DNA from 2 places in the Nonomuraea sp. NPDC003754 genome. Region 1 is predicted to be linked to the other one. Evidence: riboswitches for the same ligand, from Rfam matches in the RefSeq annotation. Region 1 holds a riboswitch; the other holds the start of a gene.
The links. A riboswitch is a leader RNA that binds a small molecule or an ion and turns the genes downstream of it on or off. The one in region 1 is predicted to bind glycine.
Positions count from the first base shown of each region.

Region 2: it holds a riboswitch for glycine, as region 1 does, so the genes downstream of both, gcvP (aminomethyl-transferring glycine dehydrogenase) here and gcvT (glycine cleavage system aminomethyltransferase GcvT) in region 1, are expected to answer to the same signal.

Region 1 is NZ_JBSGJX010000015.1:625-14,758, forward strand. Features, by position in the region: gene gcvT (glycine cleavage system aminomethyltransferase GcvT) at 1-1,013, opposite strand, end outside; glycine riboswitch at 1,047-1,142, opposite strand; glycine riboswitch at 1,143-1,240, opposite strand; tRNA gene ACWEVS_RS19855 (tRNA-Leu) at 1,290-1,373, opposite strand; gene bcp (thioredoxin-dependent thiol peroxidase) at 1,453-1,926, opposite strand; gene ACWEVS_RS19865 (DUF3618 domain-containing protein) at 2,023-2,349, shown strand; gene ACWEVS_RS19870 (amino acid deaminase/aldolase) at 2,488-3,675, opposite strand; gene ACWEVS_RS19875 (DUF6286 domain-containing protein) at 3,776-4,384, shown strand; gene ACWEVS_RS19880 (hypothetical protein) at 4,384-4,878, shown strand; gene ACWEVS_RS19885 (LysR family transcriptional regulator) at 4,926-5,876, shown strand; gene ACWEVS_RS19890 (M28 family peptidase) at 5,972-9,091, shown strand; gene ACWEVS_RS19895 (hypothetical protein) at 9,255-9,809, shown strand; gene ACWEVS_RS19900 (hypothetical protein) at 9,814-10,428, opposite strand; gene ACWEVS_RS19905 (sensor histidine kinase) at 10,510-11,754, shown strand; gene ACWEVS_RS19910 (response regulator) at 11,751-12,449, shown strand; gene ACWEVS_RS19915 (ABC transporter ATP-binding protein) at 12,530-13,279, shown strand; gene ACWEVS_RS19920 (ABC transporter permease) at 13,276-14,134, shown strand, end outside.
Region 2 is NZ_JBSGJX010000059.1:16,492-30,625, reverse strand. Features, by position in the region: gene ACWEVS_RS41985 (bifunctional nuclease family protein) at 61-531, shown strand; gene ACWEVS_RS41980 (MerR family transcriptional regulator) at 725-1,345, shown strand; glycine riboswitch at 1,380-1,471, shown strand; gene gcvP (aminomethyl-transferring glycine dehydrogenase) at 1,619-4,459, shown strand; gene ACWEVS_RS41970 (hypothetical protein) at 4,637-5,476, shown strand; gene ACWEVS_RS41965 (alpha/beta hydrolase family protein) at 5,689-6,279, shown strand; gene ACWEVS_RS41960 (DUF5999 family protein) at 6,283-6,480, opposite strand; gene ACWEVS_RS41955 (TetR/AcrR family transcriptional regulator C-terminal domain-containing protein) at 6,719-7,279, opposite strand; gene ACWEVS_RS41950 (hypothetical protein) at 7,464-7,841, shown strand; gene ACWEVS_RS41945 (P1 family peptidase) at 7,917-8,324, opposite strand; gene ACWEVS_RS41940 (hypothetical protein) at 8,385-8,690, opposite strand; gene ACWEVS_RS41935 (SgcJ/EcaC family oxidoreductase) at 8,972-9,466, shown strand; gene ACWEVS_RS41930 (sigma-70 family RNA polymerase sigma factor) at 9,867-10,853, shown strand; gene ACWEVS_RS41925 (hypothetical protein) at 11,027-11,305, shown strand; gene ACWEVS_RS41920 (TIGR00266 family protein) at 11,342-12,028, opposite strand; gene ACWEVS_RS41915 (RNA polymerase sigma factor) at 12,341-13,729, opposite strand; gene ACWEVS_RS41910 (hypothetical protein) at 13,901-14,134, opposite strand, start outside.

The DNA.
Region 1 (14,134 bases):
AGACCTTCTTCTATCCCAGTGTCCACGTACGCCATCGCGATGGGCTTGCCGAGGGTCTGCGACGGCGCGCCGCTGGTCACCTCGCCCACGACGGCCCCGTCACTGGTGACAGGGAACCCATGGCGAGGGACCCTGCGACCCGTCGCGACCAGGCCGACCAGGCGGCGGCGCGGCGGGACGTCCTTGACCTGCTCGAGCGCGGCCCTGCCGACGAAGTCGCCGGGCTTGTCGAACTTCACCACGCGGCCGAGGCCGGCGTCGAAGGGCGTGAGCGAGACGCCGAGCTCGTTGCCGTACAGCGGCATGCCGGCCTCGAGGCGGAGCGTGTCACGGCTGGACAGGCCGGCGGGCATGATCTCGTACGGCTCGCCCGCCTTGGCCAGCGCGTGCCACAGCGCGACGGCGTCGGCGTTGGCGACGAAGAGTTCGAAGCCGTCCTCGCCGGTGTAGCCGGTGCGGGCGATGAGCGCCTCGGCGCCGGCGACCGTGCCGGGCAGGCCGGCGTAGTACTTCAGGCCCGCGAGGTCGGCGTCGGTGAGCGTGGCGAGGATCTCCTGGGCGCGCGGGCCCTGGATCGCGATGAGCGCGTACTGGTCGGAGCGGTCGTCGACGACCGCGTCGAAGCCCTCGGCGCGCTCGGTGAGGCGCTCGGCGACCATGGGGTAGTTGGAGGCGTTGGCGACGACCATGTACTCGTCGTCGGCCAGGCGGTAGACGATGAGGTCGTCGAGGACCCCGCCCTGCTCGTTGACGATCATCGTGTAGCGGGCGCGGCCGGGCGCGAGCACGGACAGGTGGCCGACCAGCGCGTAGTCGAGCGCCTCGCCGGCCTGCGGGCCGGTCACGAAGATCTCCCCCATGTGGGACAGGTCGAACAGCCCGGCCCGCTCGCGTACGGCCTTGTGCTCGGCGGACTCGCTCCCGTAGCGCAGCGGCATCAACCAGCCGGCGAAGTCGGTCAGCGTCGCGCCGAGGCTCTCGTGTACGTCTCGTAGCGGTGTCGGTCGGGACATTGTTCGCACCTCAGGATGGGTTGGATGCCAGGATCCTCCCCCTCTGTCATCGGTGCCTGAGAGCTTCACCCGGTTTTGCCGGACTTTCACCTTCGGCGAGGCCCCGCAGGCCTGCTTTCCAGAGGTCACCTTGCCCGCGCGGTCCTTTGCCTTGAGAGGTTCGCGGGGAGTGCTTGCTCCTTCAGGGGTCCTGGCCGGGTGCCAGGACGCTCTCCCGCGTGGGTTCATCGGTGTCCGTAGGCAAGACTAGTACGGATCCGGCCATCAAGGGAAAGGTGCGGGCGGGGGGACTCGAACCCCCACAGTGTCACCACCAACAGGACCTAAACCTGCCGCGTATGCCGATTTCGCCACGCCCGCGCAACCGCCATCAGCTTAGCGCCCGGGCCGGGGCCGAGATACTCGTTTGCGATCAAGCCCGCGGACTTGATCGCAAACCTCAGGCCAGGCCGAGCTTCTTCTTCAGACCGGCCACGTGGCCCGTCGCCTTCACGTTGTAGAGCGCCTGCTCGATCTTCCCGTCGGGGCCGATGACGAAGGTCGAGCGGATCACGCCGACGACCTCCTTGCCGTACAGCTTCTTGGCGCCGTACGCGCCGTAGGCCTTGTGGATCTCCAGGTCGACGTCGGACAGCAGCGGGAAGGTCAGCGCGTCGCGCTCGACGAACTTCACCAGCTTGTCGGTCTTGTCCTTGGAGACGCCGAGAACGACGAAACCCTCGTCGGTCAGCTGACCGAGGTTGTCGCGGAAGTCGCACGCCTGCTTGGTGCATCCGGGCGTCATGGCGGCGGGGTAGAAGTACAGGATGACGCGCTTGCCGCGGTAGGCGTCGAGAGAGACGGCGCCGCCGTCGGCCGCGGGAAGCGTGAAGTCAGGAGCGGCGTCTCCTGGCTGGAGCTTGGTTTCGGTCACGGGCTCAACCTAACCCCAATCGAAGGGACACGTTTCGCCCGCCGTGCGGTACGGCGGCGCGACCTGACAGACTGATCACCCTGAGAAAGGAGAGCCATGGCCGAGACCGACCCTGAAGAGCTGGAGCGCAGGATCACCCGGACGCGCGCCGAGCTCGCGCGGACCGTTGACGCCATCGCCGACCGGGTGAGCCCCAAGCGGGTGGCCCAGCGCAGCATGGACGAGGTCAAGTCGAGGGCCGAGCACTTCGTGGCGTCGGTCGGCGATCTCGTGGGGGTGACGCCGCGGCCGGTGCGCTACGACGACGACGCCGGGGACCTGTGGGAGGACGAGCGGCCCGTCGGCTCGGCGCTGATCGCCGTGGGCGCGGTGCTGGTCGTGGGCGCGGCGATCGTCCTGTGGCGCCGGCGCCGCAGGCGCTGACGGGCAGGCGTCACCGGCCCGCCGGGCGCCCCGCGAGGGGCCGACGGACGGGCGCCACACACCCTCGCGGACGCCGAGCCTCGCGGCCGAGCCTCGCGGACGCCGAGCCTCGCGGACGCCGAGCCGGAGGGGGGCGGGTCAGAGGAAGGTCCTGCCCTCACCCCGGTAGGTCGGGACCTCCTCGACGACCTTGTCACCCTCGACCAGCAGCAGGCTCGCGAACCGCTCGCACAGCTCGCCCGACTTGGCGTGGCGGAACCACACCCTGTCGCCGACGCGCAGGTCCTCGGCGGGCTGGCCGAGCAGCGGGGTCTGCACCTCGCCCGCACCCTCGTCGGAGGAGTAGCGCAGCCCCGGCGGCAGGTACGGCTGGGGCAGCCGCGACGGCCCCGGCGCCCCTGAGGCCAGGTAGCCGCCGCCGAGCACGGTCACCACGCCGAGCCCTGGACGCCGGACGACCGGAAGGGCGAACAGCGCGGCGGGACGGCCGCTGAAGCCCCGGTAGAAGTCGAAGAGCCTGGGGTGGAAGAAGCCCGAGCCGGCCGCGCACTCGGTGACGGCCTTCTCCCTGACCGTGCGGTCGACGCTGCCGGTGCCGCCGCCGTTGACGAACTCGAGGTCGGCGACCTGCCTGACGGCGTTGACGATGCGGCCGCGCCGTACGATCAGCTCGCGGGCCGAGCGGGCCTGCATCAGCCTGATGGCGCGGGCGAAGGCCGCGTTGCCGGGCGGGTCGTCGCCGACGCCCGCGATCTGCGCCTCGTAGGCCATGAGGCCGACCAGGCGGAAGGCCGGCCGCTTGGCGATCTCGGCGGCCAGGTCGGCGGCGTGGGCGGGTTCGCGGACCGGGGAGCGCAGGGCGCCGGCGCGGAAGCGCCCGCCGAGGGCGACGTATCCGGCGTCGATGTCGAGGCAGAGCCGCAGGACCGGGCCGCCTGCCGGCACCGCTGACTCGATGAAGTCGAGGTGCTCGGCGGAGTCGACCATGAGCGTGATCTCCCGCACGGCCCGCTCGGTGGCGGCCAGCGCCGCCAGCGCCGTCCTGTCGGCGGTGGGATAGGCGACCAGCACGTCGCTGAACCCCTGCTCGACCAGCCACAGCGCCTCGGGCAGGGTGAAGGCCATGACGCCGCTGAAGCCGTCCATGGCGAGGATGCGTTCGAGGACGGGGCGCGAGCGGACCGACTTGCTCGCCACCCTGATCGGCTTGCCGCCGGCTCTGCGGACCAGGCCCGCCGCGTTGGCCCGCAACGCCTCCAGATCGAGGATGGCGAAGGGCGGCTCGAACGCGGCGGTGGCCCTGTCGTAGCGCTGGCGGTCGTCCATAGAAGCAGGGTAATACCGATGTTCGCCGGCAAAGATCCGGCAAACCGGCGGCGGGGAAGGGCTTTGTGGCGCGGCGGCCCCCTGTACCTCTGTCGGTGTGATGACAACACTCCAGGACCGCCTGCCTGGTGGAGCCGCTCCGAGCGAGCACGAGACGCCCCGCCGCAGGGCGTCCAGGGTGCTCAGACCGGCACGAACCCCCGCCGGTGTCGCGGTGGCCTTCACGACGTCGACCGGGCTGACGCTGCTCGCCGCCGAGGTCCTCGCCGGGCTGTTGGGCGGCGGGCTCGGCCTGCTGCCTGTCGACCAGGTGCTCGCCCTGGCCGCCCGCACCGCGTGGTCGGACCCGGAGCTGATGCTGGGCGCGGTCGGCGTGGCCGGTACCGGCCTGGTGCTGCTGGGGCTCGCCCTGGTGCCGGGCCGGTCCAGGCTGGTGCCGCTGGAGACCGCCGACCCGCGGATCGTCATGGGCATCACCAGGTCGGGCCTGCGCAGGACGCTCAGGGCCGTCGCCGAGGACGTCGACGGGGTGCGCAGCGTGCGGGTACGGCTCCGCCGCCGGCAGATCGAGGTCACGGTCGTCTCCGACGCCGAGCGCACGGGCGAGATGCTGCGCAGGACCGGGGCCGCCGTCGGCGAGCGGCTGAACGGGCTCGGCGCGATGTGCGCGGGCGAGGTCGTGGTGCGGCTGCGCCGGAAGGGGCTGTGATGCGGCAGTACGGCGGCAACAGGATCGGGCTCGGTGTCGTCGGCGGTGTCCTGCTCGGCCTGGGCGGCTACGCCTACCTGCGGGGTGGTGGCGAGCTGGGGACCCGCAGGAACGCCAGGGTCCTGGAGGACGACGTCGCCGGCTACGTCACCGCGCATGCGTGGGTCTCGTGGCTGCTCGCGCTCGTGCTGGTCTTCGCCGCCCTGCTGGCCTTGCGGTGGCTGCTCATCGCGCTCGGCTGGGGCAGGCTCGGCAACCGCTCGGGCACGGGGACGGCGCTGCTGTGCGTGGGCCTGAAGGACGTGGACGGCATCAGCCGTACGGCGGTGCGGGTCGTGGGCCAGGACCGGCTGCGGATCGCGGTGACCTGCCCCGCCCTCGCCGACGTGGGCGCCGTGGTGACCAAGCTGAACCGCGAGGTCGTCGGCAGGGTGCGCCGCGACGTGGGCGTCGACGACATGGGCGCGATCGTCCGCGTCCACGTCCGCCGCTGACCCGATTGGGTCTTACTGGAAAGCTTCTTTACTTTTAAGCTCGCGGTGTGGACCTTGAGGTTCGTCACCTGAGGGTGCTGTGCGCCATCGCGGACACGGGAAGCATCTCGAAGGCCGCCGCGACCATGGGCATGTCGCAACCCGGCATCGCCGCCCAGCTGCGCAGGATCGAGCGGATGGTGGGCGGGCCGCTGTTCGACCGCTCGCACGACGGCGTCCGGCCGACCCCGCGGGGCGAGTGGTTGCTGACGCGGTCACGGTCCCTGCTCCCGGCCTTCGACGAGCTCCAGCGTGACGCCGCCCGCTACGCCTCGCCGCCGGGCGGCCCGCTGCGCATCAGGGTGGGGTGCGCCCCGACCCGGCTGGCCATCTACCTGGCGCGCAGCCTGGACGGGCTGCTTCCGGGGGCGGAGATCAGCCTGCGCACCGAGGCCACCCTGGACCCGCTGCCCGGGCTGCTCGAGAGCGAGCGGATCGAGCTGGCCACGCTCGACGACTACCCGGGACACGAGCTCGTCCCGCCTCGGGGGACCCGCTACGCGGTGATCGCCACCGAGCCGCTGTTCGTCGGCCTGTCCTCCCGGCATCCTCTCGCGGGCGCGGAGGAGGTGGAGCTGGGCGACCTCGCGCAGGAGGACTGGGCGCAGCCGGCGCTGCTGGAGTCGGGGCCGCGCGAGCACATGGCGGCGACCTGCGCCGAGCACGGCTTCACGCAGCGCGTCACCTTCGCGGTGAACCTGGAGGTGGCGCTCGACCTGATCGGCGAGGGCAGGTGCGTCGGGCTGTTCCAGGCCACCGCGCCCGCCAGGGACGGCATCGTGATCAGGCCGCTGCGCGGTGCCCCGCTGCGCTTCCGCCACCTGCTGGGGTGGCACGAGAAGGGCCCGCTGGCGGCACTGGCCGGCGATCTGGTGCAGACGGTGACCAAGACGTACTGGAGCGAGGCCCGGCGGGCGCCCGCGTATCAGGCCTGGTTGAAGCGCCACGGCCGCATATAACGTCAAATTATAGGAAAATGTTGGCTTACTAAGCCTTTTGCTCTCGCGGTCAACTTGGGACGACTCCTCGCCCGACACCCCCAAGGAGCACGAGAGTGAAACCCACCCTCCGGCTGGGTGCTGCCGCCATGCTCGCGCTGGCACTGGTCGTGACCACGACCGCGGCGGCGGACCCGCCCACCCCCGCCGAACGCCGCACCGCCGCGTCGGCCGCCCAGAGCGCCCTCCTGGCCCATTCCGAGGCCCTGTTCGCCACCGCCGACGACGAGTTCGCGCTCGTCTCCTCGGTCGGCGGCGTGCGCGGACAGCAGTACCTGACCTACGCCCGCACGCACGCGGGCCTGCCCGTCTACGGCGGCGACGTCGTCATCGTCACCGACGAGTCGGGCCAGGTCGTCCACCAGGTGACCACGGGCCAGCGCGCCGAAGCGGCCGCTCCCGCCACCCCCACCGTGACCGCCGAGCAGGCCGCGCTCGCCGCCCGCAAGCGGGTGCCCACAGTCTCCGGCGTCGGCACCCCCACCCTCGCGATCCACGCCGCCGGCGAGCGGCCCCGGCTGGCCTGGGAGGTGGTCGTCGAGGGGAGGACCGCCAAGGCGCCCAGCAAGCTGCACGTCTACGTCGACGCGTCGACCGGCCAGATCGTCGACGAGTGGGACGAGGTGCGCGCCGGCACCGGCAACAGCTACTACAACGGCAACCCCGTCCAGATCGCCACCTCGCCGTCGTACTCGATGGTCGACCCGACCCGGCGCGGCCTCCAGTGCGGCGGCCAGAACGGCCAGGCCTACACCGGCACCGACGACACCTGGGGCAACGGCACCGGCACCAACCTGGAGACCGCGTGCGTCGACACGCTGTTCGCGGTCCAGAAGGAATGGGACATGCTGCGCGACTGGCTCAGCCGCGACGGCATCGACGGCCGCGGCGGCGGCTTCCCCGCGCGAGTCGGCCTGGCCGAGGTCAACGCCTACTGGACGGGCTCCTACACCAGCTTCGGCCGCAACTCCGCGGGCACGCAGCAGCTCACCGCGATGGACGTGGTCGGCCACGAGTACGGCCACGGCATCTTCCACACCACCCCCGGCGGCCCCGGCAGCGGCAACGAGACCGGCGGCCTGAACGAGTCGACCGGCGACATCTTCGGCGCGCTGACCGAGCACTACGTCAACGAGCCCGCCACCCTCGACCCGCCCGACTACCTGGTGGGCGAGGAGGTCAACCTGAGCGGCTCGGGGCCGATCCGCAACATGTACAACCCGTCGGCGCTCGGCGACCCCAACTGCTTCCGGCTGCCCGCCCCCGAGGTGCACGCGGGCGCGGGGCCGCAGAACCACTGGTTCTACCTGGTGGCGGAGGGCACCAACCCGCAGGGCAAGCCGGCCAGCTCGCGGTGCGACAACGGCCCGGCGATCACCGGTATCGGCATCCGCAAGGCCGGTGAGATCTTCATGAGCGCGCTGAACACCAAGACGCTCCCGTGGACCCACGCCAAGGCCCGCGTCGCCACGCTCAACGCGGCCAAGACCCTGTACCCGGGCAGCTGTGTGGAGTTCAACGTCGTCAAGGAGGCCTGGTCCGGCGTCAGCGTGCCGGCGCAGGCGGGCGAGCCGGCCTGCCAGCAGGGCAGCGACTTCACCGTGGCGCTCGACCCCGCCTCGCGCACGGTCCAGCCGGGCCAGCAGGCGACCACGACCGTGCGGACGACCGCGATCGGCACCGCCCAGTCGATCACCCTGGGCACCGGCACGCTGCCGTCCGGCGTGACGGCGGCCTTCTCGCCCGCCACCATCACGGCGGGGCAGACCTCCACGCTGACCCTGTCCACCTCGTCGGGCACCCCGGTCGGCGCCCACCCCGTCACCGTCCTGGCCGACGGCACGGACGTCGACCGGCAGGCGGCCTTCACGCTGACCGTCGGCTCACCGCCCGGCCCCGGCACGCCCGACATCCCGGTGGCCAACCTCACCGCGCACCTGAGCCAGCTGCAGAGCATCGGCCCGCGCCCCTCGCCGAGCACCGGCTACACCTCGGCGCTCACCTACATCAGGGGCAAGCTCGACGCGGCCGGATACGCCACCCAGGTGCAGAACTTCACCTACGGCGGCAGGACCCACCAGAACCTGATCGCCGACTGGCCCGGCGGCCCGGCCGGCCAGGTGGTCATGCTGGGCAGCCACCTCGACAGCGTCTCCGCGGGGCCCGGCGTCAACGACAACGGCACCGGCTCCTCCTCGCTGCTGGAGCTGGCCCTCACGCTGGCCGGCCGTAACCCCACCCTGACCAAGCACGTGCGCTTCGCCTGGTGGGGCGCCGAGGAGCTGGGGCTGCGCGGCTCGCAGTACTACGTGCAGACCAGCGGCGTGTCCGGCATCGAGGCCTACCTGAACTTCGACATGACCGGCTCGCCCAATCCGGGCTACTTCGTCTACGACGACGACGCGCAGCTGCAGCGGCTGTTCAACGACTACTACGCGGGCATCGGCGTCCAGACCGAGATCGAGACCGCGGGCGACGGGCGCAGCGACCACGCCCCGTTCAAGGACGCGGGCGTCAGGGTCGGCGGGGTCTTCACCGGCGCCGAGGCGGTCAAGACGACGGCCCAGGCGGCCAAGTGGGGCGGCACCGCCGGGCAGGCGTTCGACCGCTGCTACCACTCCGCGTGCGACACCTACCCGGCCAACGTCAGCACCACGGCGCTCGACCGCAACGCCGACGCCGCGGCCTACGTGCTGTGGAAGCTGGCCGTCGGCGGCGGCGCGGCCGACGACTACACGGTGACGCTGAACCCGTCGTCGGCCACCGTGCAGCCGGGGCAGACGGCCACGGCCACGCTGTCCACCCAGGTCACCTCGGGCAATCCGCAGAGCGTCACGCTGTCGGCGGCCGACGTGCCCAGCGGGGTCACCGTCACCGTCGACCCGCGGACGATCACCTCGGGCCAGACGGCGACGGTGACGATCGCCACGGCCTCGGGTACGGCGCCGGGGGCGTACCCGATCACCATCAACGCCGACGGCACCGCCGCCGACCACTCGGCCCGCTTCACGCTGACGGTCGGCGGCGGCGGGGAGACCACGTGGGCGGCGTGGACGCCGTACGCGGTGGGTGACGTGGTCAGCTACCAGGGCGTCCGGTACCGCTGCCGGATCGCCCACACCTCGCTGCCGGGCTGGGAGCCGCCCAACGTGCCGGCTCTCTGGCAGCCCGTCTGATCCGTTCCTCTCCGTAAGGCGAGCGCGTCCGTACGGCAAGCGGGCCGACGGCGACCGGGGTAGCCGGTGGCTGTACGGCAAGCGGGCGGGCGGCCACCGGGGTAGCCGGTGACCGCCCGCCCATCCCGCGTACTCCAGCAGAAGAACCGGCATAATCCCCCATATGCCCCGAAGGCCCCTCCTGGCGCTCCTGTACCTGGCCCCCGCCTTCGTCCTGGCCGCCACGGTCGTCGTCACCAGGACCGTCACCACCGAGCTGGTCCTGCTCAACGACACGCTCGACCACCCGCTGCTGTTCGGCCTGACCGCCCTGGTCCTCGGCGGGCTGGGCGTGCGCGAGCTGGTCAGGCCGACGCCGTGGGCCAGGGCAGTCGTCGTGATCGCGACGATCGCCGGGATGCTCGGCTGGTCGGCCTACGGGCTGCGCTGGTCGATCTTCGACTCCGTCGAGGTGGCCGCGGTGAAGGGGCCGGGCCCGCTCATCCTGATCGTGCGGGAGCAGCACGGCATCTTCGAGACCACGATGACGCTCAGCATCCGCGAGGACGCCGGCCTGCTCAGCCGCGAGTGGTCGCTGTCCTGTCCCGACCTCGATCTCGAGAGGGAGGACCTCCGGTGGGTCGGGGCGACCAGGGTCGAGGCGCGCGTCCCGGGCGAGGACGCGCCCATCGGCGTCGACCTCGACCCGAAGGGCCGTCCGCTCGGGGCGTGCGGGTAGCCGGTCAGCCGGTAGGCGTGGGCTTGACCGTGGGCACAACGGTCGGCGGCGGCACCACGGTGACGGAGGTGGTCGGCATGGGCGACGGCAGCGGCGGGCGGGCGTACGGGTAGGTGCAGGTCCGGCCGCGCGGGGTGGACCAGCACTCGGCGGGCGGCTCCCCCCGGTACCCTTCGGGGCCACCCCAGCGATACACCTCGGGGCCGCCTAAGCGGTGCCCTTCCGGGCCGTCCAACCGGTAGCTTTCGGGCCCGCCGAAGCGGTACCCTTCGGGGCCGCCGAAGCGGTGCCTGCCATGGTCTTCCCAGCGGGCCGTCCGGGGACGGTCGCCGTGGTCGGCGACGCGGAACAGGATCGCCACTGCGGCGCCGCCGAGAACGCCGCCGGCCAACAGGCCGATGAGCCCGGCGCCGATGATCTGGGCGTGCTTCTGCCGGACGAACCCGGCGAAGGTCTCCCGCGGTGGAGGCTGCGGGGACGGCGGAGGCGGTGATGGCGGCGGAGGCGGTGGTCCTTCCTGCGACGCGCCGGAAGCGGGTGGTGGGGCGCTCTCGGGGTCCGGGCCGCGCGGTGCTTCCTCTTCACCGCGCGGCCCTGCGGCGCGATCATGATCCGCCATCACGATCTCCCTTTACTCGCCCAGAGGGCGCTCCCACCGACGACAATGCCGGATGCCCCATAAATACCGCGTAAATCCGGCATGCGACCAGGGTCGTACATCAGCCTCCGACTCCAGGCGGAAGGGCGGCCCCGTGGCGATACGTACAGTGATGGAGTGTTCGGCAAGATTCGAGCCTGGTCGCAGCATCGCCGCATGCTCACGGACGTCCTGTGGGTCACCCCCCTCATCGCGCTGTGCGCCGCCCTGGCGGTCTCCTACACCCAGCCCACGGTCCGTCCACCGATCGACCTGGTGGGTTACCTGGTCCTGACGGCGACGCTCGTGGTCCCGCTGTTCTGGCGCAACAGCCATCCCCGCACCGTGTTCGCCCTCGTCGCGCTGATCAGCTTCGCGCAGTGGCTGACCGAGGTCCCCGCCTTCCCCGCCAACAGCGCGGTGCTGGTCGCGATGTACGCCATGGCCAGCCACTGCACGTTCAAGTGGGCGCTGGCGGCGGGCCTGGTCTCCGAGCTCGGCATCTTCCTGGCCCTGTCCCAGTGGGACACCGTCAGCCTCGGCATGTTCCTGAGCTGCTCGTTCTTCGTGGTCATGATCTGGCTGACCGGCATCTACGCCAACACGCGCCGCCGCTACCTGGAGGGTCTGGAGGAGCGGGCCGAGCGGGCCGAACGCGAACGCGACCAGCAGGCCAGGATGGCGGCGGCGGCCGAGCGGGCCAGGATCGCCAGGGAACTGCACGACGTGGTCGCGCACAACGTCAGCGTGATCATCGTGCAGGCCGACGGGGCGAGCTACGCCATCGACACCGATCCCGAGCAGGCCAGGCAGGCCGTCCACGCGATCTCAAAGACCGGTCGCGAGGCGCTGGCGGAGATGCGGCGCCTGGTGGGCGTGCTGCGCGAGAACGCCGCCGACCCGGCGGGCGAGGCCGCCGACTACACCCCGCAGCCCGGTCTGGCCCAGCTGGAGGAGCTGGTGCGCGGCTCCGGCCTGCCGGTGGACCTGCGCGTGAGCGGCACCCCGCAGGACCTGCCGGAGGGCGAGCAGCTGGCGATCTACCGGCTGGTCCAGGAGGCGCTGACCAACACCCTCAAGCACGGCGGACCCGGCGCGAGGGCCACGGTGGAGATGGAGTACGGCAGGGGCGAACTCGTGGTCCGTATCACCGACAACGGCAGGGGCGCCGCCGCTCCACGCGGCGTGGGCGGCCACGGCCTGCTCGGCATGCGGGAGCGGGTCTCCATGTACGGCGGAGCCGTCCAGGCCGCCCCCCGGCCGGGCGGCGGCTTCGAGGTGCTGGCCAGGCTGCCGGTGGCCGCATGATCCGGGTCATGCTGGTCGACGACCAGGAGCTGCTGCGCGCCGGTTTCCGGATGGTGCTCGGCGCCCAGCCCGATATCGAGGTGGTGGCCGAGGCCGGCGACGGCGTCTCGGCGCTGGAGCTGCTGAAGGAGGTCCAGGTCGACGTCGTCCTCATGGACGTGCGCATGCCGAGGATGGACGGCGTCGAGGCGACCAGGCTGATCGACGGCCCGAAGGTGCTCATCCTGACCACGTTCGACCTGGACGAGTACGCCTACTCGGCGATCAAGGCGGGCGCCTCCGGCTTCCTGCTGAAGGACGTGCCACCGTCCGACCTGGTCAGCGCGATCCGCTCGGTGCACAACGGCGACGCGGTGATGGCGCCCAGCGCCACCCGCCGGCTGCTCGACAGGTTCGCCGGGCAGCTGACCGCCGAGCGGCTGCCCGACGGCAGCCTGCTGACGGCCAGGGAGCACGAGGTCATGATGCTGGTGGCGCGCGGCCTGTCCAACACCGAGATCGCCGAGCGGCTGGCGCTGGCGGAGGCGACGGTGAAGACGCACCTGGGCAGGGTGCTGGCCAAGCTGGGGGTGCGCGACCGGGCGCAGGTGGTGGTCTACGCCTACGAGGCGGGGCTGATCGTGCCGTCCGACCGGTCGCCGGAGCGGAGCCCCGACCGGCTCGCACCGCGCATCCCGGATCGGCCGAAAGGCTGATACGGGTCATCTCAGGTGTGACGGGAAGTCCCTCCTCGGGTCCCAGGGAATGCGGGTGTTCCGCCCATAGCGTCTTGTGCGTGACAGCGACACAGATATCTCTTCGGCCCGCCGTGGTGGCCACCGGACTGACCAAGACCTACGGGGAGGGCGACACGCGGGTCCACGCGCTGCGCGGCGTGGACGTCTCCTTCGCCACCGGCGCCTTCACCGCGATCATGGGCCCGTCGGGCTCGGGCAAGTCAACGTTGATGCACTGCCTGGCCGGGCTCGACACGGTCACCGCCGGCCACGTCCACATCGGTGACGTCGAGCTGACCGGGCTCGGCGACAAGCAGCTCACCCTGCTGCGCAGGGACCGGATCGGCTTCATCTTCCAGGCGTTCAACCTGCTGCCGACCCTGACCGCCGAGGAGAACATCCGGCTGCCGCTGGAGATCGCCGGACGCCAGGCCGACACCGTGCTGTTCGACCGGGTCATCGAGACCGTCGGCCTGAAGGACAGGCTCGGCCACCGGCCGACCGAGCTGTCCGGCGGCCAGCAGCAGCGCGTCGCCGTCGCGAGGGCACTGATCAGCAAACCGCAGGTGATCTTCGCCGACGAGCCGACGGGCAACCTCGACTCGCGCAGCGGCGCCGAGGTGCTGTCGTTCCTGCGCACCAGTGTCCGCGAGCTCAACCAGACCATCGTGATGGTCACCCACGACCCCGTCGCCGCCTCCTACGCCGACCGTGTCGTCTTCCTGCGCGACGGCCGGCTGGTCAGCGAACTGGCCGAGCCCACGCCCCAGTCGGTTCTCGACACGCTGATGAGGCTGGAAGCCAAGTGATCAAGACGACCCTCGCAAGCCTGCGGGCGCACAGGCTGCGCCTGCTGCTCACCTCGCTGGCGATCACCCTGGGCGTGGGCTTCATCGCGGGCACGTTCGTTCTCACCGACACCATCGAGGCCGGGTTCGCGCAGAAGGTGACGTCGGACGCCGAGAAGGTGGCGGTCGCCGTCCTGCCGAAGCCGGAGAAGTCGCTCCCCGGGCCGCTCCTCGACCGGCTGCGCGACCTGGACGGCGTGACCGACGCCCAGGGCCAGGTGCGCGGCAACGCCCCGCTGCTGGGCAGGAACGGCAAGACGATCGGGGATCTGCCGACCACCGCGATCTCGGTCACCGACCGGACCACGATCACGGACGGCACCGCCCCCGCTGGTGCCGACCAGGCGGTCGTCGACGAGAACACCGCGCGCAAGCAGGGGTTCAAGGTCGGCGACACGGTCACGGCGCTCGACCGCAAGGGCGCCAAGCAGTCCTTCAAGCTCGTCGGCCTGTTCGACGTCGGCCTGGACCAGGAGCTCGGCTACACCGGCGCGATCGGCTTCACCACCGAGACCGCCCAGCGCATGACGGGCGAGAAGGGCTTTCGCGAGATCGACCTGACCGGTGACGACCCCGCCGCGCTCAAGAAGGCCGTCACGGCGGCCGTCGGCCAGGACTACGAGGTCGCGACCGGCTACGAGCTGGCCGCGGCGATGGCGAAGCGCAACGGCGTGCAGATCGAGTTCATCAAGCTCGGCCTGCTGATCTTCGGACTGATCGCGATGATGGTGGCCGCTCTGGTCATCTACAACACCTTCAACATCCTGGTCGCGCAGCGGACGCGGGAGATGGCGCTGCTGCGCTGCATCGGCGCGA
Region 2 (14,134 bases), on a different contig from region 1:
GTGGGTGTTACGTTGAAGTGCGGTAGATGCGGCCCATGGATCGTGAATTCGGAGCAGCCCGTGTTGCAGATGGAGGTAGTGGGCGTTCGCGTTGAAATGCCCACAAATCAGCCGATCGTTCTGCTCAAGGAGGCGCAGGGTGAGAGGTTTCTCCCGATCTGGATAGGAATGACCGAAGCCACGGCCATCGCGCTCGCCCAGGCGGAGGAACCGCCGCCCAGGCCCTTGACCCACGACCTGTTCAGGGACGTGCTGAGCGCGTTGGGCGTCGGCCTGCGTGCGGTCAACATCGTCGCTCTGCGTGACGGGATCTTCTTCGCCGATCTGGTCTTCTCCAACGGCGTGGAGGTCAGCGCGCGCCCCTCCGACTCCATCGCCCTCGCGCTGCGCACCGGTGCGCGGATCTTCGCCAGCGAGGAGGTCGTGCAGGAGGCCGGAGTGATCATCCCCGATGACCAGGAGGATGAGGTGGAGAAGTTCAGGGAGTTCCTTGACACCATCACGCCCGAGGACTTCGGACGCGCGGGGTAGGACTCCCTTCGTGAAGGCTCGTGCCCTTGGTCGCCACCTGGGGTACGCATTTCACTGCATTTACGCTTCGCGACGCGCCGAGCCGGATCGTTGACTGCGGATGGTCACGGTCCTACGGTGCAAGTGAAACCTGTGGTTGTCATTTACGAACCCCCAGATCAGACCACGGGATGAGAGAAAGCCGGAGGTCCGCGTGGCGGTCAGCAGCGGCGAGGGAAAGACGGCCGGCCAGGAAGATCCGGTGCGGCGCGAAACCGCGCGCCAGCGTGCCGGTGAGCAGGGCCTGCTCTTCGACGAGCAGCCCACGACGCTGCCTGCCGACATCGGCTATCGCGGCCCCACGGCCTGCGCGGCGGCCGGCATCACCTACAGGCAACTGGACTACTGGGCGCGCACGGGCCTGGTCGAGCCGACGATAAGAGCCGCGCACGGATCCGGCTCGCAGCGGCTCTACAGCTTCCGCGACATCCTGGTGCTCAAGGTCGTCAAGCGGCTGCTCGACACCGGCGTGTCGCTCCAGCAGATCCGCACCGCCGTACAGCACCTGAGAGATCGGGGCGTCGGCGACCTGAGCAGGATCACGCTCATGAGCGACGGCGTCAGCGTCTACGAGTGCACCTCGGCCGACGAGGTCATCGACCTGCTGCAAGGCGGTCAGGGAGTGTTCGGTATCGCGCTCGGCAGGGTCTGGCGCGAAGTCGAGGGATCGCTCGCGGAGCTGCCGGGGGAACGAGCGGCGGTCGAGGACACCGTCCCGGCCGACCATCCCACTGACGAACTCGCCCAGCGCCGCAGAGCCCGGCGAATGGGCTGATTCCCGGACACTGGTAGCCTAGGGCTGGAGCCGACGACCCCGAGCGGGAGAGTCCCCGGGCCACCGGGGCGCCGAAGGAGCAACCCTCCCCGGAATCTCTCAGGCACCCAGTACCGCTCGGACGAGGCCACTCTGGAAAGCAGGCACGCCCGCCAGGCGCGTCTCACCGACGGTGCAAGCCCGCGACCCCGCGGGCGAACCTCTCAGGTTGATGACAGAGGGGGAGACCCGGCAGACGCCCGTGCTCTCCACCAGCCTTGGGAGGCAGTTTCCATGACCGAGCCCCTCAGCGACCTCGCTGCGCCGCCGTTCGCGACCCGCCACATCGGTCCCTCGGACGGCGAGCAGGCCAAGATGCTGGAGGCGGTCGGCTTCGAGTCGGTCGCCGACCTGGTAGCGGTGGCCGTACCCGAGGCCATCAGGGCCAAGGACCAGCTGAAGCTGCCCGTCGCGGCGGGCGAGAGCGAAGTGATCGCCGAACTGCGGGCGCTGGCCGGCCGCAACCAGGTGCTCACCTCCATGATCGGCCTGGGCTACTACGACACCGTCACCCCCGCGGTGATCAGGCGCAACCTGCTGGAGAACCCGGGCTGGTACACCGCCTACACGCCCTACCAGCCGGAGATCTCCCAGGGCCGCCTGGAGGCGCTGCTCAACTTCCAGACCGTCGTCTCCGACCTGACCGGTCTCGACGTGGCCGGTGCCTCCCTGCTGGACGAGGCCACCGCCGCCGCCGAGGCGATGACGCTGGCGCGCCGCGCGGGCAGGTCCAAGAGCAACGTCTTCGTCGTCGACGCCGACGCGCTGCCCCAGACCAAGGCCGTGCTGGCCACCCGGGCCGAGCCGCTGGGCATCGAGCTGGTCGTCGACTCCCTCGACGGTGAGCTGCCCGAGTGCTTCGGCGTGCTCGTGCAGTACCCGGGCGCCTCCGGCCGCCTGCGCGACTTCCGCGCCCTGGCCGAGGCCGCCCACGCGGGCGGCGCGCTGGTCGTGGCCGCGGCCGACCTGCTGTCGCTGACGCTGGTCGCGGCCCCCGGCGAGCTCGGCGCCGACATCGCCATCGGCTCCTCGCAGCGCTTCGGCGTGCCGTTCGGCTTCGGCGGCCCGCACGCCGCCTACATGTCGGTCCGCGAGGGCCTGCAGCGCCAGATGCCGGGCCGGCTCGTCGGCGTGTCGGTGGACGCCGACGGCGACCCCGCCTACCGCCTGGCCCTGCAGACCCGCGAGCAGCACATCCGCCGCGAGAAGGCCACCAGCAACATCTGCACCGCCCAGGTGCTGCTGGCCGTCATCGCCGGTATGTACGCCGTCTACCACGGCCCCGAGGGGCTGCGCCGCATCGCCCAGCGCACCCACCGCATGGCCGTCACGCTCGCCGCGGCCCTGCGCGCCGGCCGTGTCGAGATCGTCCACGACGGTTTCTTCGACACCGTGCTGGCCCGCGTGCCCGGCAAGGCGGCCCAGGTGGTCGCCGCGGCCGCCGAGCGCGGCGTCAACCTCTGGCAGGCCGACGCCGACCACGTCTCGGTCGCCTGCGACGAGAAGACCACCCTGGCCCACCTGGAGCAGGTCGCCGCCGCCTTCGGCGTGAGCGTCTCGCTGACCGACCTGGCCGCCGAGGACGCCCTGCCCGAGGGCCTGTCCAGGGAGAGCGACTACCTCACCCACCCGGTCTTCCACAGCCACCACTCCGAGACCTCGATGCTGCGCTACCTGCGCCGGCTCCAGGACAAGGACATCGCCCTCGACCGGTCGATGATCCCGCTCGGCTCCTGCACGATGAAGCTCAACGCCACCACCGAGATGGAGCCGATCACCTGGCCCGAGTTCGCGGGCATCCACCCCTACGCGCCGCTCTCCCAGGCCGGCGGCTACGTCGAGCTGGTCGAGACGCTGGAGGCCTGGCTGGCCGAGGTGACCGGCTACGACGCCGTCTCCATCCAGCCGAACGCCGGCTCGCAGGGCGAGTTCGCCGGGCTGCTGGCCATCCGCGCCTACCACCGCGCCAACGGCGACGCTCACCGCGACGTCTGCCTCATCCCCTCCTCCGCGCACGGCACCAACGCCGCCAGCGCGGTCATGGCGGGCATGCGCGTGGTGGTCGTGGCCTGCGACGACAACGGCAACGTCGACCTGGCCGACCTCGAGGCCAAGATCGACAAGCACGCCGAGTCGCTGGCCGCGATCATGGTGACCTACCCGTCCACGCACGGCGTCTACGAGGAGACGATCACCGAGGTCTGCGCCAAGGTCCACGCCGCCGGCGGCCAGGTCTACGTCGACGGGGCCAACCTCAACGCCCTCGTCGGCCTGGCCAAGCCGGGCGAGTTCGGCGCCGACGTCTCCCACCTCAACCTGCACAAGACCTTCTGCATCCCGCACGGCGGCGGCGGCCCCGGCGTCGGTCCGGTGGCCGTGCGCGGTCACCTGGCTGCCTACCTGCCGGGCCACCCGCTGCGCGACGGCTCGCCGGTCGGCCCGGTCTCGGCCGCGCCGTACGGCTCGGCCGGCATCCTGCCGATCTCGTGGGCCTACGTCAGGCTGATGGGCGGCGAGGGCCTCAAGGCCGCGACCGAGCAGGCCATCCTGTCGGCCAACTACCTCGCCCGCCGCCTGGCCCCGCACTACCCCGTCCTCTACACCGGACGCGGCGGCCTGGTCGCCCACGAGTGCATCATCGACCTGCGCCAGATCACCAAGGAGACCGGCGTCACGGTCGACGACGTGGCCAAGCGCCTCATCGACTACGGCTTCCACGCCCCGACGATGTCCTTCCCCGTCGCCGGCACGCTGATGATCGAGCCGACCGAGAGCGAGGACCTGGCCGAGCTCGACAGGTTCGTCGAGGCGATGGCCGCCATCCGCGGCGAGATCGCCAAGGTGGCCGACGGCACCTACGACAAGACCGACAACCCGCTGCGCAACGCCCCGCACACCGCCGAGTCGCTGGTGGCCGACGAGTGGCCACACCCGTACACCAGGACCGAGGCCGCCTACCCCGTCCAGGGGCTGCGCGACGGGAAGTACTTCTCGCCCGTCCGCAGGATCGACCAGGCCTACGGCGACCGCAACCTGGTCTGCGCCTGCCCGCCCCTGTCGGCGTACGAGGACTGAGCGGACCCGAACGGGCGGCCTCCCCTGCGAGGGGGGCCGCCCGTTCGGCTTCTCAGGTGGGGACGTAGCCAACACCCGTGCACAGGATGGTCATGTCGGGCGACGCGGCGGCCGGAAATCGTTAGGCTCGACGTTGATCGTCATCGGTTGATCCCCACCGGTCTCCAAGGAGCCTTGTTGACGTCCCCCGAGCTCGACACCCCGCTGACCACCGGCCCGCTCGACCGGGCCCGCCGCCTCGCCGAGAGCGGCGACCTCGAGGGCGCGGCGGCGATCTTCGCCGAGCTGGCCGCCGACCCCGATGGACGCGACCGGGCCCAGGCGGCCGTGGGTCTGGCCGTGGTGCTGGAGGAGCGGGGCGACGTCGCGGGTGCCAGGGCGGCGGCGCGGGCCGCGCTGGCCACCGGCCACCCCGAGTACGCGGCCCAGGCCGCCTGCCACCTCGCGCGCGGCTTCGAACGCGAGGGGAACGCCGAGCAGGCCAGAGGAGCATGGCAGGCCGTGATCGGCATGGGGGCGGCCGCCTACCTGCCGCTGGCGCACCTGGCGCTGGCCCACCTGGCCGTCGGCGAGGAGGAGGCCGAACGCGAGCTGCGGGCGGCCATCGCCGTCGGCGACCCCGAGCTGAGCCCCCGCGCCGCCCAGGAGCTCGCCGAACTGCTGCTGGACACCGGAGAACCGGGCGAGGCCGCCACGGTGCTGGTCGAGGCCCTGCCGCTGGCCGAAGGCGCCCACGAGGCGCGGCTGCGGGTGTTGCTCGGCATCGCCCATCTCGAGCTGGCGTGCGCGGAGTTCGCCGGCGCCGTCGAGGCGGGGCAGGAAGCCGGGCAGGAGGTGGGGCACGAGGCGGAGACGAGCGCGCTGGCGATCGAGCTGCTCGCCCGCACCCTGCCCCTGCGCGGGAGGGGCGAGGCCGCCGACGAGGTCTGGCAGTACGGCCTGTCGCACGCCGACGAGGAACTGGCCGCGCAGGTGAGGCTCCGCTTCGACAGGGACGCGCTCAGCCCCGGCGCGTGAGCACGGCCCCCAAGCGCCGGGCGTGGGCGCGCACGGGGGCGCCGGGTTCACCGGGCACGGGGCGTGGGTGGCGGCGTGGGCGCGGGGCACCGGGCACCGGGCGGCGAGGCATGGCGGGGCGCGGGCGCCGGGCACCTCGTGTGGTTGCGGGCGCGGGCGCCGGGCGTGGGCCGGTGCGAGGCGGGGGGCACCCCTGCGGCTACCGTTGGAGGGTGGAGATCACGACGCCGCGGGGGGCGGCACTGGTCGACGTCGACGAGGCGGAACGGCCCAGGTTCCTGCTGGTGCTCACTCATGGCTCGGCCGGCGGCGTGGACGCGCCGGACCTGCTGGCCGTACGGGACGCCGCCATGGACAGGGGGGCCACGGTGGCCAGGGTGACCCAGCCCTTCAGGCGGGCCGGTGCCAGGGCGCCGGGCTCGCCCGCGCGGCAGGACGAGGCGTGGCTGGCCGTCATCACGGAGCTGGCCGGGCGCTATCCGGGGCTTCCGCTCGTGCAGGGCGGCAGGAGCAACGGTGCCAGGGTCGCGTGCCGTACGGCGAAGGCGGCGGGCGCGGACGCCGTGGTGGCGCTGGCCTTCCCCCTGCATCCGCCGGGGAAGCCGGAACGCTCCCGCGCCGACGAGCTGCGCGGTGCGGGGGTCGACGTGCTGGTGGTGAACGGGGACAGGGACCCCTTCGGGGTGCCCGACGCCGCCGACGCCGCACGTCTGGTTGTGCTGCCGGGCGAAGGGCACGACCTCAAGAAGGATCCCGCGAAGGTCGGCGAGGTGGTCGCCGACTGGCTCGCGGCGCGGTACTGACCGTCAGGCGGCGCCGACCAGCGGCAGCGGCCGGTGCGGGGCGATGACGTCGCCGCTGGGCAGGAGCTCCCCGGTGTCCTCGAAGAGGACCACACCGTTGCACAGAAGGCTCCATCCCTGCTCGGGATGCGACGCGAGGGTGCGTGCGGCCTCGCGGTCGGGCGCCTCAGCAGACGGACAGGCCGGGTCGTGCGGGCACATCGGCGTGCCTCCGATATCTCTTGACTGGGCTCCCTCGCTGGAAGCGGCGGGGGAGCGGCTCGGGCTGTTTCGTATTCTGCGCCAAGTGTGCGGCGTGCGTCACACTTTCCGACATAGCCCGTTAGGACGATTCAAGGAGGATCCCCGGGTGGTTCAGACCATGTGACCTACGACACAGCGTGCCTCACCTACGATAACGGGCCGGCTTCGACACGCTGACGGGCCGGTAAACCCTCTGTTACGCGGCCAGACCGCGCAGCATGGCCTCCAGGCCGCGCTCGAAGTCGGCGTCGGCGCGCTCGTCGTGGCGCACCCAGGTGTCGCGTTCCGGGTCGGCCCATCCCGACTGCTGCACCTCCACCGCGACGCTGCCGAACACGAAGGCGCGCATCGTGCGGACGGCCTCGGCGGCGTCGGTCAGCCCCGCCTCCGTCAGCTGCTCGACCTGCTCCACGATGGCGATCGCCGTAGCCCCTTTGGGGGGTTTGGTCAGGGCCAGCGCGAGCACGCCCGGGTGCTCCCTGAGCGCCGCCCGCTGCGCCCTGCACCACTGCCTGGCCGTCTCCTGCCAGCTGGGGGCCGGATCGACCTGGATGGCGGTCACGTGCTCGGCCAGCGCGTCCATCAGCGCCTCCTTGCCCCGCGGCAGGTGATGGTAGATGGCCATGGCCTCCACCTGGAGGGCGTCGCCGAGCCTGCGCATGGTCAGCCTGCGCAGGCCCTGGCCGTCGGCGATGTGCAGGGCCGCGTCGATGATGCGCTCGCGGGACAGGGGCACGGGTGGTCGCTTGGCCGGCATGGAGATCATCTTGCCATACTTTGTAAAGGCGGTCACGCGTCCGCCGCACCCCGGCGTGCCGCCCGGCCTGTGGCCAGAGGGACGGCGACGGCCCACCCGAGTGGCTGTTCGGGGCCGGAACCGCGTACGCTACCGCTCGTAACGACTGAAAGGGAGCTGTCCGATGGCGTTTTTCCGTCCGCGTGTGAGCCGTGAGGCCGAGGTGCGCTTCCACGCCGACCAGGAGATCTCCAAGAGCTTCCCCGCCCTGATCGAGAAGGCCAGGCAGGCCGAGGCCGTCGTCCACGAGCTGCGCACGGCCGCGGCGCCCGAGGTCGAGCTGCACGCGGCGGGGCTGCTGCTCGACAAGGCGCTCACCGACGCCCTGCGCGCCGCCGAGGCCGGTCAGCGCGCCATGTTCGGCGTGAAGGCCTACGACGACCGCATCGCCCGGCGCAAGGCCAAGGCGACCCCCGACGGCGCGCGCTGGACCTTCGAGGTCGAGCAGCTGCGCACGCTGCGCGAGGAGAACAGGCTGACCGGCATCCCGCGCCTGCCCCGCCCGGTCCCCGCCGCGCGCTGAGCCCGCCGATTCCGGCCCGCTGCTCCCGCTTCCCGCTTCCCGCTGCCCGCCTGAGCCGCCGGTGCCCCGGACGGCTCAGGCCGTGACCGGCCCGACGACCCGGTCGACGGGCAGCGCGGGGGAGCGGTGCCCGTTCCTGCCGGTCATCTCCCGTGCCGCCGTCAGGGCGTTCAGCACGGCCTCCTCCACCGCCTCCATGACCGCTGCGCAGAACGGGTCCATCCGCCCCCACGGCACGAACCGCAGGTTCTGGTAGTCCTCCTCGGTGACGAAGCCGCTCGTCAGCGCGCCCGCGTTGGCCGTGGAGAAGGCCAGCAAGATGTCGCCGGAGACGTGGCTGCCCGTCGTGCCCGTCCTGGCCAGGCCCATCGGCACCCTGCGGGCCGGCGCCTTGCACTGGCCCGGCAGCAGCGGCGCGTCGGTCGCCACGACCGCGATCATCGACCCGGCGCCCGGAGGCGCGAACCAGTCGGTCGTGCCCATCGGGTCGTCGACGCCCGCCAGGTGGTCGACGGGGCGCTCAGCGAGCGGGGAGATCGCTTCTCAGCGCCGCTGGCCGGCCCGCGCCCGCAGCGCCCGCGCCATCGCCGCCGAGCTGCCGGCCCCCCGCCCAGCCGTCGAACGCCCCAGCGACGCCGGCGCCGACCCGGACGCCGAGCGCGAACGCGCCTGGCTGGTGCAGATGCCGGCCGCCCGACCCCACCAGGAGAGCATCCGCCCCAACCCGATGCAGGACCGCGGCGTCTGCCCCGCCTGCGGACGCGCGGCCACGGCCGGCAGTTCGGGCCGCTGGGCGTTCTTGCCAGATTTGGTGTCGGTGAAGAAGCGGCGGCAGCCATAGCCGGCCAGCGCGTCGATTTGCCGTTCCAGCTTCTGGCCTTTGGTCGAGACGCGGGCGTAGCCGATGCGGATCTCGGTGGGGGCGGCGGAGAAGGCGCAGCCCTCGGCGGGGTCGGGCCGTCACCGCCCACTCGGGTACCGCGTGCCGCGCCGGAACATCCCCCTGATCAGCGGGGATGCTGCCCTCGACCACGCCTCGCCGGGGCCGGCTCGAAGAGGCCGCACGCCCGGCGGAACGGCGGCCGCCAGGCCGCACTCGAAGACGTAGAGACGGATTTTCATCCGCCGCGATGAGTTCCGACCCCGCCGCCGGTATGTACTCACGAGCTCGCCGGACCACCTCGGGCGAATCGATCACAAGGGAGAATCCGATGTCGAACAGTCGTGCGGCAGACGAGGCCGCCATCCAGGCCGTACTGGTTGACTCCTACAAGGCGTGGGAGGCCGGCGACGCCGACGGCATGGTCGCCAACTACACCGCGGACGCGACCGCCATCATGACCGGCTCGCTCCGAGACAGCCGTGACGTGATCCGTCAGAGCATGGCCCTGGCCTTCGATGGGCCGCTCAAGGGCAGCTCGACCTACAACAAGCAGCTCAGCATCCGGTTCGTCGGTAGGGACGGCGCGATCGTCATCAGCGAATCCGCCATCCTGTTCCCCGGCGAGACCGAGGTCCCAGACGACGTGCGTAAGGTGAACTGCACCTGGGTCTTCGAGAAGCGGGACGGCCAGTGGCTGATCGCCGCCTATCACAACAGCCCGGTGCTGGCGCCTGCGCAGTGAACCCTTCCCTGTAACCAGCGGTGACCGTGTGCAGGGCCATGACGAATATCGGACCGAAAAGCCCTGCATCGCTCTGATCTGTAGGAACTTCACTCCCCGAGGGCCAGATGCCCTCGCATGGGCGCCTCGGACCTTGCACCACATGCAACCCGGCGCGAGACGCATCCGAACGAAAAGTCACGCCAAGGACCTGTTCCCAGGCCCCTTGGCGTGACTTTCGTACCGACGCCCGTATCTACGAGCGACGTTCAGGAACAGCACTAATTATCCGAAATTTGGGATGTACGCCATGGCCAGGTCGTTGATGACCGCGCGGGGTGACCTATCCGCCCATCGCGGATTGTCACCGCAGCCGCCAGGTACGGTGGCTGTGGCGGCAGTGGGAATGGAGCGTGGCGTGATGACGGGGAAGGAAGGCTTCGATCGTCGGATCGAACCGTTCCGGAGGGAGCTGCTGGCGTACTGCTACCGGATGCTCGGCTCGGCTCACGACGCGGAGGACTTGGTCCAGGACACGTACCTGAGGGCGTGGCGGGCGCGGGAGCAGTACGACGATACCCGCAGCTCACTGCGCACCTGGCTCTACCGGATCGCAACCAACGCCTGCCTGACCGCCCTGGAGGTCCACGGCCGCCGACCGCTGCCGTCGGGGCTGGTGGCCGCGTCGGATCCGCTCGGGCCGTTCGTCCAGGGAGAGCACGCCGCCTGGCTCCAGCCCTTGCCGGACTCGCTGCTGGACGCTGGCGACCCGGCTGGGGCCGTGATCGACCGCAGCAGCCTGCGCTTGGCGTTCGCCGCCGCCCTCCAGCACCTGTCGGCGCGTCAGCGCGGTTCGCTGATCCTGCGTGACGTGCTCAGCTTCTCCGCGGCCGAAACGGCGGAAATCCTCGGCACCACCGTCGTGTCGGTGAACAGTTCCCTGCAGCGGGCGCGTACCCGCGTCAAGGAGATCGGGGTCCGGCAGGAACGGGTTAGCGAGCCGTCCGCGGCCGAGCAGCGCGCCTGGGTCGAACGCTACATGAAGGCATTCGAGCTGGCCGACGTCGAGGGCCTCAAGCGGCTGCTCACCGAGGACGTGATCATGGAGATGCCGCCGATGCTCAACTGGTTCTCCGGCCGCAGCAACTACGGCCTGTTCATGGAATGGGTCTTCGGGGCGGCCGGGAAGGACTGGCTCCTCAAGGAGGTCGCCGCCAACGGCGGCCAGCCCGGATTCGCCGCCTATCAGCGCGTCGGCGACGGGTACAACCTGCACACGCTCCAGATCTTCACCGTCACCGACGAGGGCATCACCCGGAACTCGGTCTTCCAGGACCCCAACGTCTACGCGACGTTCGGCCTCCCGGCCGAGCTCGACGATCAGGGACTGCCCATCGCCGAGGCCTAGTACTACAGCCATAAGTCTGTCTTATCCGGCGCGGCCGCTCGGCGCGCTTGACCGGCTTGACGATCAAGCGCTGACGAGGGCCCGAGGGGAAGACCGGCGATGGCACGACGACGGACCCGCCAAACGCAGCCGCGCCGCATCGCGTCGGCCCGCTGCGCTTCGATGACTTCGAGTTGGCGGCGATCAGGATCGCCGCCAACCGCTCCGGTCTGAGCGTCATCGCCTACGTCGCCGAGACGGCGGTGGCGGTTGCTGAGGAGCGTCTGGTGCCCGTTCCCGTCGCCCGCGGGCAGATGCGAGCCCGCGTCGAGCTCAACCGGATCGGGCGGGCGCTCGAGTCCGGCCGCGACGCCGAGCTGCTGCAGTGCCTGGCGGACGTACGGGCGCAGGTGACGCCCGCCGTATGGCGTGTGGAGGCCGCTGCCGACGCTGTGGCCGGTTTCCGCCGGTGAGCACCAGGGCTTCCCGGTGTGGCACCGCCGGCCTGCTCAGTCGCGGCTGAACGGCAGCACGGCCGTCAGCCAGTTGGTCAGCTCGGTGGGATTCCTGGTCTGGGTGTAGACGCGTCCGGGCCCGGTGAACTCGAAGACCAGCCCCTCGCCCGACTTGAGCGACTGGATCGTCTTGCCCTCGACGGCACGGCGCAGATCGCTCCGCACCGTCTCCTCATAGGCCACGACGTGCCCGGAGTCGACGATCACCGACTCTCCAGTGGCCAGTTCGACGGCCTGAAGCGCTCCGTAGCAGCCGAGGATCACCTGCCCCGAGCCCTCGGCGCGGATGAGGAAGCCGCCCTCGCCGCCGATCAGGTTGGACATGCCACCCCACTTGGTCTTGATCTCGACCTGGTCTGTCGAGGCGAGCCAGGACCCTCGGGTCAGCATGAGGGCGACGTCGGGCCGGACGGGGACGGCCATGGTGTCGCCGGGTAGGTGGTGGGCCACATCGACCCAGCCGCCGCCGGGCGGCGCGATGTAGCGGGTGACGAACAGCGACTCGCCGCCGAAGGCGGAGCGCGCCAGGCCGCGCAGGAGGCCGCCTTCGACTTTGGCTTCGAGCTCGACGCCCTTGCTCGTCATGAGCATGGCGCCGGACTCGACACGAATGGTTTCGCCGCTGGCGAGATGGCAGCGGGCGACGGCGAATGATCCAGGGAATCTGATATCGATCTGCATGCCGTCAATCTGGTGTGGCCGCCTAATGAGCGCGTTGACGATCTATATACAAGACATCGTCATCGCGCCGGCGAGCGCCGGACTCATCCCCGAACGTCCAGACCGAAACCACGTGACATAGCCCACCTCGACGCCCGGCACGTCGGTGATCGCGTTCCAGCGGCCGGGCCGACCGTCCAGGACGATCGGCAGGTCACGGGCTCTCATCCGGTTCGCCTCAGGTCCAGACCGGCGGGGGCGGTACGGGCGTCCGGGAAAAAGGGAACGCCCGGCACCTCACGGGTAGTGCCAGGCGTTCGCTCGTGGTGGGGGTCAGCTGGCCCAGTCGAGCAGGGGCCGGGTGTTGCTCGGGTGGCGCAGCTTGGACAGGGACTCCTTCTCCAGCTGGCGGATCCGCTCGCGGGTGAGGCCCAGGTGCTTGCCGATCTCGTCCAGGGTGTGCGGCTTGCCGTCCACCAGGCCGAAGCGCAGCGCCATGATGCGCGCCTCGCGCGGCGACAGGTTGTCCAGCACGCCGCGCAGCTGGTCGCCCAGGAGCTGGCGGTCGACGATCTCCGACGCCTCGGGAGAGTCGACGTCCTCGATCAGGTCGCCGATCGTCGTCTCGCCGTCCTCGCCGATCGTGGCGTTGAGCGAGATGGGCTGGCGGCTGGTGCGCAGCAGCTCCTCGATCTGGTCGGGCGTCTTGTCCAGCTCGACGGCCAGTTCCTCCGGCGTGGGCTCGCGCCCGAGACGCTGGTGCATGTCACGCTCGACACGCGACAGCTTCGACAGCATCTCCAGCACGTGGACCGGCAGCCTGATGGTGCGCGCCGAGTCGGCGAAGCCACGCTGGATGGCCTGCCTGATCCACCACATCGCATACGTCGAGAACTTGAAGCCCTTGGTGTAGTCGAACTTCTCCACCGCGCGGATCAGGCCGAGGTTGCCCTCCTGCACCACGTCAAGCAGGGCCATGCCCCTGTCGGTGTACTTCTTGGCCACCGAGACGACCAGGCGGAGGTTGGCCTCCAGCATGTGGTCCTTGGCGCGCCTGCCGTCCTCGACGACCATCTCCAGGTCGGCGCGGTAGGCGGGGGACAGGTCCGGCTCGCTGTCGAGCTTGTACTCGGCGTACAGGCCTGCCTCGATGCGCCTGGCCAGATCGACCTCCTCGGCGGCGGTCAGCAGCGTGCGGCGGCCGATCGACTTGAGGTAGGTGTGGACCGAGTCGCCCATCACCGACTGGTTGTCGTCGAGGTCGAGCGACTCCTCCTCCTCGAGCTCCACGTCCTCGGCGGCCAGCTCGAGGTCCTGCGGGGCGTCGAGCTCCTCGGCGGGCAGGTCGGCCTGCTCAGGCACGGCGACGGCCTGCTCGTCCGACGTGGCGGCCTTCGCGCGGGTCTTGGCGCCCGTCCTGGTGGTGCCGCTCTTCGCGGTGCCGCTCTTGGTGGGGGTGCTCTTCGCGGTGGCGCTCTTCTTGCGCGTGGTGGTCGCCTTCTTCGCGGTGGCTGTCGTGCCGAGCGCCGGCTCGTTCTCGGCGGCCAGGCTCACCCCGGCCTCCGTGAGCCCGCGCAGGATGGAACGGCCCTCGTTCGGGCTGATCCCCGCTACGGCAAAAGCCTCCCGCAGCTCCGCCAGCGAAAGGTGACCCTGAGCTCGCCCTCGGTCAAGGAGCTGGTCGAGGGTCGCGGGCGAGGTCGCCACGGCGGTTCGGGGCATGAGGACACCTCCTCCATACGGAGTCGCAGTCAGTTCAAAGTTTGTGGTGGGGCGGCTCTGGCCGCTCTGCGCACCAGTATCAATAACGTCATCCCCGGCCATTTGTTCCCGCGAAGGAGGAAAAAACGGACGACCGCCGGAGCCGGCGGCCGCCCGTCGGACACCTATCGCCTAGTTGTCCACGTCGTTGAGCTGGCCGGTCGCCTCCGGCATGGGCATCGGCTCCGCGCCCTCCATGCGGCTTTCGGTCCAGTAGTCGACGGCCTCCTGCGGGCTCTGCTCGACCTCGTGGGAGACCACCGTGTCGTCGTCGGGTGTCTCGTCGGTGGTGTCGTTCGTCTCAGCGGGCCGGCCGGAGGGCGCCGGTGTGTTGTTCACCACGACCGTCGTCTCCTGACTCACCTT